2 regions of the Streptomyces sp. NPDC056452 genome follow, and region 1 is predicted to be linked to the other one. Evidence: riboswitches for the same ligand, from Rfam matches in the RefSeq annotation. Region 1 holds a riboswitch; the other holds the start of a gene.

Region 1 (4,650 bases):
CTCACCGCGCACGAGCAGTACAAGCCGGTCGAGATCGGCCCGACGGTCGACGAGAACGGTGTCGAGCGCAAGCCTTCGGCGCTGCAGAAGCTGCGGGCCAAGCTCAGCAAGAGCTACTACGGCGAGCAGAGCCAGATCGCCAAGCCCTCCGCCGAGGAGTACAAGGAGATCACCAGCGGCCACGGCCACCACTGATCACCTGAGCTGATCGCCACAGCAGGAGCCCCGTCCATTCGATGGACGGGGCTCTTCGCTGTCCCCGGGGCTGGATAGGGTGGGGGGATCCCTTTATCGGCTGTGGACCCCAGGAGCGGACCATGAACGTTGTGACCCCGGACGGCGGCGACAGCGTGGCGGACCGTTCCTGGCCCGGCGTGCTGATGCCCCTCCTGCGCGGCGAGAGCCTCACGGCCGAGGACACCGCGTGGGCCATGGACCGCATCATGAGCGGCGAGGCCACCGACGTACAGATCGCCGGCTTCGTGATCGCACTGCGCGCCAAGGGCGAGACCGTCGACGAGGTCACCGGACTCGTACGCACCATGTACGAGCACGCCCACACCATCCAGGTGCCCGGCCGCACCGTCGACATCGTGGGCACCGGCGGCGACCTGGCCAAGACGGTCAACATCTCCACCATGTCGGCGATCGTCGTCGCCGGGACCGGCGCCAAGGTCGTCAAGCACGGCAACCGCGCCTCCTCCTCGGCGAGCGGGGCCTCCGACGTGCTCGAGAAGCTCGGCGTCAACCTCGAGCTGACCCCGCAGGGCGTCGTCCGGGTCGCCGAGGAAGCGGGCATCACCTTCTGCTTCGCGGTGAAGTTCCACCCCGCCCTGCGGCACGCGGCGAGGGCTCGCAAGGAGCTCGGCACGCCGACCACCTTCAACATCCTCGGCCCGCTCACCAACCCCGCCCAGGTGCGCTCCCAGGCCGTCGGCGTCGCCGACCTCAAGATGGCGCCCATCGTCGCGGGTGTGCTCGCCGACCGGGGTAATTCGGCGCTGGTCTTCCGGGGCGACGACGGCCTCGACGAGCTGACCACCACGGCGACCTCCCGGGTCTGGATCGTCCGGGACGGCGCCGTGCGCGAAGAGGCCTTCGACCCGCGGGACGTCGGCCTGGAGCTGGTACCGGTCTCGGCGCTGCGCGGTGCCGACGCCTCGTTCAACGCGGACGTCGCCCGGCGGATGCTGGACGGGGAGACAGGTCCCGTACGCGAGGCGGTGCTCCTCAACTCCGCCGCCGCGCTGGTCGCGCTCGACCCGGGCGAGGGCACGCTGAACGAGCAGATCGCGGCCGGGATCGCGCGGGCCGCGGAATCGATCGACTCGGGTGCCGCCAAGCGCGCGCTGGAGCGCTGGGTGGCTGCCAGCAACGCCTGAGGCCAGGCAGGGTGAGGCGGGGCGCAGTCCGGATCGCGGACTGCGCCCTTGCGCATGTGGCCACGTATGGCAAGATGCTGCGCAGGTCATGAGTGACAGCGAATAAGCCCCGGCTCGCTGTCCGGCAACCCTCCGTCCGTGGCGGGGTGCCCCGGGTGAAGACCAGGCCGCAGGCAGCGAGGTCTGTGGCAAGCGCGGGCCCCTAGGCATCTGTGAATGCCATCCCCCGGGGTCCTGGTCCCCAGGGAGCCTCTTGTGAGCAAGCGAATGCGATAGGGCTCAACGCCCTTCTCCGCGCACCCTTTTCTCTTTTCCCTGCGCTGCCGCGTATCTGCCGGCGCCGGGATTTCGCCTGCCTGTTACGGGAGTTCGCCATGTCTGTCTCCACCGCTGCCGCCGACCAGTCCATTTGTGCCCCGCTGCCGGTCCTGGGGGCGGATGTCACCGTTCCGCTGGTTACGGGCGGCGAAGTCACCTATGCCGCCCTCGACTACGCGGCGAGCGCCCCGGCCCTGCAGCGGGTGTGGGACGACGTGGCCGCCTACGCCCCGTACTACGGCAGCGTGCACCGCGGCGCCGGCTACCTCTCGCAGCTCTCCACGGACCTCTTCGAGAGCAGCCGCGTCACCGTCGCGGAGTTCCTCGGCTGCCGTGCCGAGGACCAGGTGGTCTTCACCCGCTCGACGACGGACTCCCTCAACCTGCTGGCCGCCGCACTCCCCGCCCACTGCCAGGTGTTCGTGTTCGAGACCGAGCACCACGCCTCGCTGCTGCCCTGGCGCGACGCCCGGGTGACCTGCCTCGACGCCCCCAGGACCCCCGCCGAGGCCGTCGTGACGCTGGAGCGTGCGCTGGCCGACCGCGACCCCTACGGGCCCGCACTGGTCTGCGTCACCGGCGCGTCGAACGTCACCGGCGAACTGTGGCCGGTGAAGGAACTGGCCGCCGCCGCCCATGCGCACGGTGCCCGGATCGTCCTCGACGCCGCGCAGCTGGCCCCCCACCACCCGGTGGACATCGCGGAGCTGGACGTCGACTGGGTCGCCTTCTCCGGGCACAAGCTGTACGCGCCGTTCGGCTCGGGCGTCCTCGCGGGCCGGGCCGACTGGCTGCGGGACGCGGAGCCGTACCTCGCGGGCGGCGGCGCCTCCCGCAAGGTCGCCCGGCGCGCCGACGGCGGCGTGGACGTGGAGTGGCACACCACGGCGGCCCGGCACGAGGCCGGATCGCCCAACGTGATCGGCGTCTACTCCATCGCGGCGGCCTGCAAGGCCCTGACCGAGGCCGGGTTCGACCAGCTCGTCGCGCGTGAGCAGCAGCTCGTCACCCGGGTCCGTGAAGGCCTGGCCGAGGTCCCCGCGGTCAAGGTGCTCTCCCTGTTCGGCGACGACGCCCCGAGGGTCGGAGTCATCTCCTTCGTGGTGGAGGGCTGGAACAGCTCGCACTTCGCCGCGGCGCTCTCCGCGGAGTACGGCATCGGGGTCCGCGACGGCCTGTTCTGCGCCCACCCGCTCGTACGGACCCTGCTGGGCAGTGAGCCGCAGGACCCGGGCGAGTGCGGTGCCCCGGAGGCCGAGCCGGGCGAGCGGTCCCTCAACGCCATCCGGGTGAGCTTCGGGGCCGGTACGCCGGACGAGCACATCGAGCGGTTCCTGGGCGCGGTCCGCGAGCTGGTGGGCGCGGGTGCCCGGTGGACCTACCGCACCGAGGACGGCCGCTGCGTCCCGGACAGGGGTGCGGCGCAGGTCTGACCGGGCCGCGTACGACTTCGGCCGGGGACGGGAGGCAACTGCCCCGTCCCCGGCCGAAGCCGTACGCGCCGTCCGTCCTACGCGTCGAGACCGATGGCGAAGGCCGCCTCGAGGTCGTGCTGCGAGTACGTCCGGAACGCCACGTGTGTGTCGGTGCCCTCGACACCGGGGATCTTGCTGATCCGGCCCGGAATGACATCCGCCAGATCGTCGTGCCTGGCCACCCGGACCATGGCGATCAGGTCGTACGTACCGGTGACCGAGAAGACCTCGCTGACGCTGTCCAGCGCGGCGACGGCCTCGGCGATCTCGGGAATCCGGTCCACGCTGGTTTTGATGAGCACGATCGCGGTGATCACGGCTGGCTTTCTCCCTCGGTGGCCGTGGCTGGAGACTTCACTCTAGCCCCACCCCGGTAGCGCCCCCAGGCGTAGAGGAACCCGGCCGCGAAGCCCGCGACATGGGCGAGGTAGGCCACGCCGGGGCCGCTGCCCGCGCCCTGCGCCGCCAGCCACTGCAGCGCGAACCAGAAGACGAGCACGATCCAGGCCGGGAAGCGCAGGGGCAGGAAGAAGAGGAACGGGAAGAGGCTGGTGACCCGGGCCCGTGGAAAGAGGTACAGGAACGCGCCGAGCACCGCCGAGATCGCCCCCGACGCGCCCACCAGGGTCTGGTCGGATCCGGAGTGCGCGACCGCGTAGACGACCAGGGCCAGATAGCCGCAGCAGACGTAGAAGAAGACGAACTCGGCCCGGCCCATGCGTTCCTCGGCCATCGCCCCGAACACGTACAGGAACAGCATGTTGCCCAGCAGGTGCAGCCAGCTCCCGTGCACGAAGAGGGCGGTCAGCGGGGTGAGGGCCGCGTGCGCGGAGCCGTCCAGGAGTTCACTGGGGATCACGCCCCACCGCTCGAAGTACCCGGCCTGCGCGGCGAGCAGGGCGTCCGCGGTGCCGTACGCCGGGTTGAACCCGGAGAGCGGGCTGATCAGGAACACGGCGGAACAGACGGCGATGAGCCCGTAGGTGACCGGTGCGCCGCCCGCCGAGGCCGCGAACTCCCTCGCCCGCTCACGCCACCCGGCATCCCGCCCATCGATCACGTACAGAGCATGACGCACCGGCGGAGAACGTGACAGATCGCCTCGCCGTGCCACCGGGTAAACGCGAGGCCGTAGGGTTACCGCAGGACATTCGCAGTTCGACGGCGCACCGCGAGATCGAAGACCTGGGCAGTACGAGCTCGACGAAAGAGGACGCAACGATGACGACGGTTCCCACGCCGACCGACGGGACCCGCTGGCGCTGCACGCTCTGCGGCAATCTCACCCGCTTCGATGTGACGCGCTCCTCCAAGGTCGTGGAGTACGTCCACCTCGACCTGGCCGGGGAGTCGAGTGTCGAGGAGCGGGAGGTGGTCAGTGAGACCATCGAGTCGGTGCGCTGTCGTTGGTGCAACGCGGTGGACCAGATCGAGCTGGTCGACAGGCCGGGTGCCGACTCCTGACGGGGCCGTGC
Region 2 (4,650 bases), on a different contig from region 1:
CCCTGCGCGAACCCCTCGGGCACCTGGCCGCCCGGCACGGGCTGATCGTCGAACCGGGCCGCCTCGTCCTGGAGTTGCGCCCGCCGGGCATGGACAAGGGAGTGGCACTCGCGGAGTACGTACGGGAGGCCGACGCCGAGTCCGTCCTGTACGCCGGGGACGATCTGGGCGACCTCGCCGCCTATGCGGCCGTCGAGAAGCTCCGCGCCGAGGGGCCGGACGGCACCCCGGGCCTGCTGGTCTGCAGCGGCACCGAGGTCCCCGAACTCGCCGAGCGTGCCGATCTGCTGCTGCCGGGTCCGGCAGCCGTGGTGGGCCTGCTGGAAGCCCTGGCGCGGGCCCTGGGGAAGCCCCGGGGCCCGGAGGCCTAACCCCGCAGCGCGTCCAGCTGGTCCAGGAACCACTGCTGCGGCGGCAGCGCGGTCGCCGCGGCGGCCAGCCGCTTCGTGCGCGCGCTCCGCTCGTCGTCCTCCATCGTCAGCGCCTCGTGCAACGCCGCCGCCGTGGCCGACACGTCGTACGGGTTGACCACGAGGGCGTCCTCGCCGAGCTCCTCGTAGGCCCCCGCCTCCCGCGACAGCACCAGCGCGCAGCCGTTGTCGGAGACGACCGGGACCTCCTTCGCGACGAGGTTCATGCCGTCGCGGATCGGGTTGACGAGCGCCACGTCCGCCAGCCGGTACGCCGCGAGCGAGCGGGCGAAGTCGTCGTCGACGTGGAGGACGACCGGGGTCCAGCCCTCCGTGGCGTACTCCGCGTTGATCCCGTCGGCGACCCGCTGCACCTCGGCGGTGTAGTCGCGGTAGACCGCGAGGTCCTGCCGGGAGGGGTAGGCGAACGCCACGTGCACCACCCGCTCACGCCATTCGGGGCGCTCCTGGAGCAACGCGCGGTAGGCGTGCAGCCCGCGGACGATGTTCTTGGAGAGCTCGGTGCGGTCCACCCGCACGATCGTCCGCCTGCCGGGACCCACCTGCTCCCGCAGCGTCTCCATCCGCTCGTCCACGTCCGCCTCGTGGGAGCGGCGGCGCAGGAAGTCCGCGTCGGCACCCAGCCCGTGCACCCCGATCCGGGTGCGGCCGGTGCCGCCAAGGACCTCCGTGCAGCAGCTGATGAACGCGTCCGCCCAGCGGCGGGTCAGGAACGCGGCCCGGTCGGCGCCCAGGATGCCGCGCAGCAGCTGCTCGCCGATGTCGTCGGGCAGCAGCCGGAAGTAGTCGACGGGGGCCCACGGGGTGTGCGAGAAGTGGCCGATCCGCAGGTCGGGGCGGAGTTCGCGGAGCATGCCGGGCACCAGCGACAGGTGGTAGTCCTGGACCAGGACCGCCGCGCCCACGCCCGCCTCCTCGGCAAGGGCCTCGGCGAAGGCACGGTTGTACGCCTCGAAGGACGCCCACTGCCGCCGGAACTCCGCGTCGAAGACCGGCTCCAGCGGCGTCTGGTAGAGCATGTGGTGGACGAACCAGAGCACCGAGTTCGCGATGCCGTTGTACGCGTCGTCGTGGACTCCGGCGTCGATGTCGAGCATGCGGACGCCGGGCTCCGCCACGCCCCGCCGGACCGCCTCGCGGTCGCCGTCACCGAGGGCCGCGCACACCCACAGCTTGTCCTCGACGGCGCTCAGGCCGGAGACGACGCCGCCCCCGCCCCGCTTCGCGTCGAGCGTGCCGTCCTCGCGCAGCGCGTAGGACACGGGGCCGCGGTTGGACGCGACGAGGACCTTGGCAGTGTGCTCGGAGACCATGTACCCGAACCTAGCCCGTTCGGGAAGCCGCCAAACGCGAAAGCCCACCGCGAAACGTCACGCCGCGTGGCGGGACGCGTACTCGGCGATCTCGCGCATCGGCGGCCGCTCCTCGGTGTCCACCGTATGGGTGCGCGGTACGAAGCCGTTCTCGCCCCGGTCGAACTGGGTGAGCACGGGCCGCACCAGATGCCCCCGGGAGAGCCGCAGCTGGGCGGTGCGGTAGATCGCCGCCGCCATCCGGCCGAGCGCCTGGCCGTCCTGGTGGCGGTGCTTGCGTACGCCGACGTCCACCTGCGCCAGCGCGTCCAGGCCCACCGTGTGCAGCGCGTCGACGAGCAGGCCCAGCTCCACTCCGTAACCGACGGGGAAGGGGAGCTGTTCGAGCAGGGAGCGGCGTACGGCGTACTCGCCGCCCAGCGGCTGGACGAAGCCGGCCAGCTGCGGCCAGTGGAGATTGAGCAGCGGGCGTGCCACCAGTTCGGTGACCCGGCCGCCCTGGCCTGCTGCTTCTCCCAGGGGGCGGTCGTACATGGCCTTGACGAACTGGACCTCGGGGTCGGTCAGCAGGGGGCCGACGATCCCGGAGACGAAGTCCGCGGAGAAGTCCTTGAGGTCGGCGTCGATGAAGCAGACGATCTCGCCGCTGGTCACCAGCAGCGACCGCCACAGCACCTCGCCCTTGCCGGGCACGGCCGGTATCCGGGGGAGTATCGCGTCCCGGTGCACCACCCTGGCACCCGCCCGGCGGGCCACCGCGGCGGTGGCGTCGGTGGAACCGGAGTCGATCACCACCAGTTCGTCGACGAGCCGGACCTTCTCCATCAGCTCGCGCCTGATCTCCTCGACGATCGCGCCGACCGTCTCCTCCTCGTTCAGGGCGGGCAGTACGACGCTCACCCGGGCGCGGTGCGGATCCCTCGCACGCGCGGCCGTGAGGCGGTCGAGCGGGCGGTCGTCGGCCGACCAGGAACGCCTGGTCAGCCAGCGTTCCACCTCTTCCAGCACGGTCGATACTCCCTGTATGTGATCCATCTCGCGGTTCGGACGACTATCTCAATCGTCCAGGGCTTCGGTTACAGTCTTGAACAACGCGGATGACCCTCGCATGTCGGGGTCGGTCCGCGAATAAATGCCCGGATCGATGGTCCGGTGCCATAGCGCTCATCCAGAGGGACTGAGGGAACGGCCCGTTGAAGTCCCGGCAACCCCCCTGCCGACCGATAGGTCACGGTAGGGAAGGTGCCAATTCCGTCTTGTGGCGAAATACGCCCCAAGGAAGATGAGGAGAAAGGGCTCCGCCATCATGTCTGTTCAGACAGTTGCAGCAAACACCGATTCTTCTGCCGTGGACCTGGGTTCCGCCGCAGCACTTTCCTGCCGCGAATGCGGCGAGCGTTTCGAGCTCGGTCCCATTTTCGCCTGTGCGTCCTGTTTCGGGCCGCTCGAAGTGGCGTACGACCTGCCGAGCGGCTCCCCCGAAGAGCTCAAGAAGCGCATCGCCGAAGGCCCCGACAACATCTGGCGCTACGCGCCGCTGCTGCCCGTTCCGGCCGATGTCGCGAGCAAGCCCAACATCAACCCCGGCTTCACGAAGCTGGTCAAGGCCGACAACCTCGCCCGTGAGCTGGGTGTCACCGGCGGCCTGTACGTCAAGGACGACTCCGGCAACCCGACGCACTCCTTCAAGGACCGTGTCGTCGCGATCGCCGTCGAGGCCGCCCGCGCCTTCGGATTCACCACCCTCTCCTGCTCCTCCACCGGCAACCTCGCCGGTGCGGTGGGTGCCGCGGCAGCCCGCGCCGGCTTCCGCTCGTGCGTGTTCATCCCGCACGACCTGGAGCAGGGCAAGGTCGTCATGGCCGCGGTGTACGGCGGCGAACTGGTCGGCATCGAGGGCAACTACGACGACGTCAACCGCTTCTGCTCGGAGCTCATCGGCGACCCGCTCGGCGAGGGCTGGGGCTTCGTCAACGTCAACCTCCGCCCGTACTACGGCGAGGGCTCCAAGACCCTGGCGTACGAGATCTGCGAGCAGCTCGGCTGGCAGCTGCCCGACCAGATCGTCATCCCGATCGCGTCCGGGTCGCAGCTCACGAAGATCGACAAGGGCCTGCAGGAGCTGATCAAGCTCGGTCTCGTCGAGGACAAGCCGTACAAGATCTTCGGTGCCCAGGCCGAGGGCTGCTCCCCGGTCTCCACCGCCTTCAAGGCCGGGCACGACGTCGTGCGGCCGCAGAAGCCGAACACGATCGCCAAGTCCCTCGCGATCGGCAACCCGGCCGACGGCCCGTACGTCCTGGACATCGCCCGGCGCACCGGCGGTGCCGTCGAGGACGTCAACGACGAGCAGGTCGTCGACGCGATCAAGCTGCTGGCCCGCACCGAGGGCATCTTCGCGGAGACCGCGGGCGGGGTGACGGTCGGTGTGACGAAGAAGCTGATCGACGCCGGTCTGCTCGACCCGGCGCTGACCACCGTCATCCTGAACACCGGTGACGGCCTGAAGACACTGGACGCCGTCGCCCCGACGACCGGCCTGTCCGCCACGATCCGGCCCAGCCTGGACGCGTTCCGCGACGCGGGCCTCGCCGCCAGCTGACCACCCGAGACCGAAGGAAGGCACCCCATGAGCGTCAAGGTCCGCATCCCCACCATCCTCCGCACCTACACGGGCGGTCAGGCCGAGGTCCCGGCCGAGGGCACGATCCTCTCCGAGGTCATCGAGTCCCTGGAGAAGAGCCACCCGGGCATCGCCGCCCGCGTCCTGGACGACCAGGGCAAGCTGCGCCGCTTCGTGAACGTGTACGTCAACGACGACGACGTGCGCTTCGAGGGCGGCCTGCAGACGGCGACCCCCGACGGCGCCGGCATCTCGATCATCCCGGCCGTCGCCGGAGGCTGAT

Evidence for each region. A riboswitch is a leader RNA that binds a small molecule or an ion and turns the genes downstream of it on or off. The one in region 1 is predicted to bind S-adenosylmethionine.
Region 2: another riboswitch for S-adenosylmethionine. It lies ahead of thrC (threonine synthase); the one in region 1 lies ahead of ACFQ6X_RS32300 (aminotransferase class V-fold PLP-dependent enzyme).

The regions. Positions count from the first base shown of each region.
Region 1 is NZ_JBHTRI010000045.1:45,525-50,174, reverse strand. Features, by position in the region: gene ACFQ6X_RS32310 (ubiquinol-cytochrome c reductase cytochrome b subunit) at 1-195, shown strand, start outside; gene trpD (anthranilate phosphoribosyltransferase) at 318-1,382, shown strand; SAM riboswitch class IV at 1,467-1,583, shown strand; gene ACFQ6X_RS32300 (aminotransferase class V-fold PLP-dependent enzyme) at 1,757-3,133, shown strand; gene ACFQ6X_RS32295 (Lrp/AsnC ligand binding domain-containing protein) at 3,211-3,492, opposite strand; gene ACFQ6X_RS32290 (rhomboid family intramembrane serine protease) at 3,489-4,235, opposite strand; gene ACFQ6X_RS32285 (hypothetical protein) at 4,397-4,639, shown strand.
Region 2 is NZ_JBHTRI010000038.1:2,661-7,310, reverse strand. Features, by position in the region: gene otsB (trehalose-phosphatase) at 1-371, shown strand, start outside; gene ACFQ6X_RS29785 (trehalose-6-phosphate synthase) at 368-1,744, opposite strand; gene ACFQ6X_RS29780 (glucosyl-3-phosphoglycerate synthase) at 1,802-2,752, opposite strand; SAM riboswitch class I at 2,906-3,033, shown strand; gene thrC (threonine synthase) at 3,051-4,346, shown strand; gene ACFQ6X_RS29770 (MoaD/ThiS family protein) at 4,374-4,649, shown strand.